DNA from 2 places in the Allobosea sp. P4_E12 genome. Region 2 is predicted to be linked to the other one. Evidence: predicted binding sites of a transcription regulator. Region 2 holds the regulator's gene; the other holds the start of a gene.

Region 1 (2,199 bases), on a different contig from region 2:
GGCAACCATCTTCTCGGCATTGGTGATGAAGTAGGGCGAGAGATAGCCACGGTCGAACTGCATGCCTTCGACGACATCAAGCTCGGTCTCGGCGGTCTTGGCCTCCTCGACGGTGATGACACCCTCGTTGCCGACCTTCTGCATCGCGGTGGCGATCATCTTGCCGACCGATTCGTCGCCGTTGGCCGAGATGGTGCCGACCTGCGCGACTTCCGCGTTCGAGGTGACCTTCTTCGAGTTCTTCTTCAGGTCCGTGACGATGGCTTCGACCGCGAGGTCGATGCCGCGCTTCAGGTCCATCGGGTTCATGCCGGCGGCAACCGACTTCAGGCCTTCGCGCATGATCGCGGCGGCGAGCACGGTGGCCGTCGTGGTGCCGTCACCGGCGGCGTCATTCTGCTTCGAGGCCACTTCGCGCACCAGCTGGGCGCCCATGTTCTCGAACTTGTCGGCGAGCTCGATCTCCTTGGCGACGGTGACGCCGTCCTTGGTGATGCGGGGAGCGCCGAACGACTTGTCGATCACGACGTTGCGGCCCTTGGGACCGAGCGTGACCTTGACGGCGTTGTTGAGGATTTCGACGCCGCGCAGCATCCGGTCGCGCGCGTCGGTGGAGAACTTGACGTCTTTAGCAGCCATGCGAGCTACTCCTTAATGAAAACGGGGAATGGAGGTCGCGTGGCGTTCAGCCGACGACGCCCATGATGTCGGATTCCTTCATGATCAGGAGATCCTGGCCATCGATCTTGACCTCGGTGCCCGACCACTTGCCGAAGAGGACGCGATCGCCCTTCTTGACGTCCAGGGCAACGAGCTTGCCGGCTTCGTCGCGGGCGCCAGGGCCGACGGCGACGACTTCACCCTCTTGGGGCTTTTCCTTGGCGGTTTCGGGGATGATGATGCCACCCTTGGTCTTCTCTTCGCCATCAAGGCGACGGACCACGACGCGGTCATGCAGCGGACGGAACTTCATGGTTCTGTCTTCCTCTAAGAAGGTAGAAACGGAACGCGCGGCCTGCGTGGAAACGCTGCCGGCATCTGTTAGCAGTCTCGGGTGTCGAGTGCTAACGGATGCCGCGGAGATAGGCGCGCGCCCCTGCGAGAGTCAAGAAGTCATCCTGTCCTGTGGTCGATCCCGATGACGGGCTGCAGTTGGCGACATCAACGTACCGTAAGAGATCGCCGCGCTGTTCGGTCTCGCCAGCCTGCGCGACCTGCCCGATCTCGAAAAGCTCGAGGAAGGGCCGATGCAGTGCCGTGGCCACGACAATTTGCCGTGATCGGCCACTTGCAGGACGACATCCTGTCGTTATGTTGGGTCCCTCGACGGACGAATCCGTGCGCCAGACAAGGAACGACCATGACGCTTGCTGAATTCATCGCCAGCCGCGAGGAATCCGCTGACGTCGGCGCAGTCATCGGCGACGACCTGGTCGAGGGGATGCCGGGATATACCTATCTCGGCTCGCTCTATATCGAGCGCCTGCCTAGCGGCGTCTTCAATCTGCGCATCGGGACCGGCGAACACCGGTCCGCCGACATCGCCGAACTGGAATCGAAGCTGTTCGACGCCGCCGTCTCGGAAGGCTTGATTGCCGAGACCGGGGACGAGCGCCGGACCCGCCTCGCCGCCGCCTATGTCGAGCGCATCGGATACGACCCGTTCGAGGACGATCCGACGATCAGCGCCGACGAGGTCGAGCAGGCGCTCCGGGATCATGCGCTTGAAATCGCCAAGGCCGACGCCGAAGCGTCGAAGGCAGGCACGCCATGAACGTCGACGTCATCACCACCCGCGCCAACAGCGCGCTCCGCAAACTCGACGTCGCGCTCTGGACCAAGTTCGTCCGGGCGGAGGACGAGAGCATCGACGATGCTTACGAGATTTTCTGCGGCGTCCGCGACACCGGCTGGTCGGTCCAGTGCGGGCATCACTGCGCCACCATCAATCGCTGGATCGAACGGGAGGAGACCATGCAGTCGTGGGACTATCCCTCCGTCGAGACGGCGTTCGCACTGCTGCCGGAACTGCTGCAGCGGGAGGGCTGGCGATGACCGCCGACGAATACCGGGACGCGCTCAAGCGGCTTGGCTTGAACCAGCACAGCGTCGCGCCGCTGCTCGGCATCACGACACGGACCAGCCAGCGCTACGCCGCCAAGGGCGCGCCCGCCACGGTGCGTCTGCTGCTGGCCTATC
Region 2 (2,199 bases):
ACCTTGCCTTGGAGAAGCCGATGTCCGCTCATGATCAGGCCACCGCCGCCTTCTGCAGCGCGACCAGCTTGCTGACGCCGCCCTTGGCGAGCCGGAGCAGGGCCATCAGCTCATCCTCCGAGAAGGGAGCGCCTTCGGCAGTGCCCTGCACTTCGACCAGGCCGCCTGTTCCGGTGATGACGAAGTTCGCGTCGGTCTGCGCGCCGGAATCCTCGACATAGTCGAGATCGATGACCGGGTTGCCGGCGACGATACCGCAGGAAATCGCGGCGACATGATCCTTGAGCGGGTTCGATGCCTTGAGCATGCCGCGCCCCTCCATCCATTTCAGCGCGTCGTGCAGCGCGACCCAGGCGCCGGTGATCGAGGCCGTGCGCGTGCCGCCATCAGCCTGGAGGACGTCGCAATCGACCACGATCTGGCGCTCGCCGATGGCGGTCAGGTCGACGACCGCGCGAAGCGAGCGCCCGACCAGGCGCTGGATTTCCTGCGTGCGGCCCGATGGCTTGCCGGAGGTGACCTCGCGGCGTGTGCGTTCATGCGTGGCACGCGGCAGCATTGAGTACTCGGCCGTGACCCAGCCCTTGCCGGTGCCACGCAGCCATGGTGGACCCTTTTCCTCGACCGTCGCGGCGCAGAGCACCTTGGTCTCGCCGAAGCTGACCATGCAGGAACCTTCCGCATAGCGCACCACGCCGCGTTCCAGCGTGACCTTGCGCATCTCGTCGGCCGCGCGTTTGGAGGGTCGCATGTTCACATCCCGATTTCGTGAGTTCGGCGGCTTGTAGGCGTTTGGGCCGGGCGCGGCAAGGCAAGCAGCCAGCGCTTGCCTCTTGATCCGCTGCCGCGCCGAAGGGACAATAGCCTATGTGCAACCAGATACTCGCCTCGCCATGAGCGCGCCCACGCGGCAGGACAGCCCTGGCGGGCTGGTCGAGACCGACCAACGCTCCCGTGAGATTTTCCGGCAGATCGTCGATGGCTATCTCGCGACGGGCGAGCCCGTCGGCTCGCGCAACATCGCGCGGCTGCTGCCGGTGGCCCTGTCGCCGGCAACTGTGCGCAATGTCATGACCGACCTCGAAATGGCGGGGCTGATCTACGCGCCGCATACCTCGGCCGGTCGGTTGCCGACCGAACGCGGATTGCGTTTCTTCGTCGACGCCATGATGGAAGTCGGCAACCTGACCTCCGACGAACGCGCCCGCATCGAGGCTCAGATGCGGGCAGCGGCCTCGACCCGGACGCTGGACGGCGCGCTGACCGAGGCGTCTGCACTGCTGTCTGGGCTGTCGCGTGGTGCCGGCGTTGTGGTCACCACCAAGGCCAATTCCCGGCTGAAGCATATCGAATTTGTCCGGCTGGAGCCGGTGCGCGCGCTTGTGGTGCTCGTGGCGGAGGACGGTACGGTCGAGAATCGGTTGCTCGCCCTTCCGCCGGGTCTGCCCGCCTCGGCCCTGACGGAGGCTGCGAATTTTCTCAATGCCCGTGTCCTCGGCAAGACCCTGAGCGAACTGCAGCGCGAGATCGCCGACGATCGCGCCACCATGGAGCGCGAACTCGATGCGCTGACGGCGAAGCTTGTCGAGAGCGGCATCGCCACCTCGTCAGGTCCGAGCAGCGATCGCCATCTGATCGTGCGTGGCCAGGCCAATCTGCTGGAGGATCTCAAGGCACAGGAGGATCTCGAGCGTATCCGCCTGCTCTTCGGGGATCTGGAGACGCAGACCGACGTGATCGACTTGCTGTCCCGCGCCGAGGCCGGCGACGGCGTGCGCATCTTCATCGGCTCAGAGAACAAGCTGTTCTCGATGTCCGGCTCTTCGATGATCGCCGCACCTTTCCATGATGCCGAGCAGCGCATTGTCGGCGTTGTCGGCATCATCGGCCCGACACGGCTGAACTATGCCCGCATCGTGCCGATGGTGGACTATACCGCCAAGGTCGTGGGGCGGCTTCTGGATGGTGCGCGGTGAAGCGCGTCTTGCGAGCCGGACTGATTCTGGTGCTTGGAGTTTTTGCGATGGCGGCGATGGGGCAGAACGGACAGGCGAGCCTCCTCGACGCGGCCGCCGCCGGCAGGACTGCCGAGGTCTCCCGGCTGATCGCGGCCGGGGCCGATCTCGAGGCTCGCGATGCGCAGGGGCGCTCGCCGTTGTTGCTCGCTGTGGCCGGCAATCATGTAGCGATCGCCAAGGC

Evidence for each region. The regulator HrcA, encoded in region 2, represses chaperone genes, less so after heat shock. The targets are predictions, from matches to a motif close to GTTAGCACTCNCNNNNNGNGAGTGCTAAC.
Region 1: groES (co-chaperone GroES) is a predicted target of HrcA. The motif match lies at 1,041-1,069, and genes of this name have one in related genera.

What each region holds. Positions count from the first base shown of each region.
Region 1 covers NZ_JBFUIY010000068.1:853-3,051, reverse strand. The annotation lists gene groL (chaperonin GroEL) at 1-639, opposite strand, end outside; gene groES (co-chaperone GroES) at 686-973, opposite strand; gene AC1DW9_RS35060 (hypothetical protein) at 1,289-1,774, shown strand; gene AC1DW9_RS35055 (hypothetical protein) at 1,771-2,055, shown strand; gene AC1DW9_RS35050 (hypothetical protein) at 2,052-2,199, shown strand, end outside.
Region 2 covers NZ_JBFUIY010000008.1:34,320-36,518, reverse strand. The annotation lists gene rdgB (RdgB/HAM1 family non-canonical purine NTP pyrophosphatase) at 1-32, opposite strand, end outside; gene rph (ribonuclease PH) at 35-751, opposite strand; gene hrcA (heat-inducible transcriptional repressor HrcA) at 894-1,976, shown strand; gene AC1DW9_RS12120 (ankyrin repeat domain-containing protein) at 1,973-2,199, shown strand, end outside.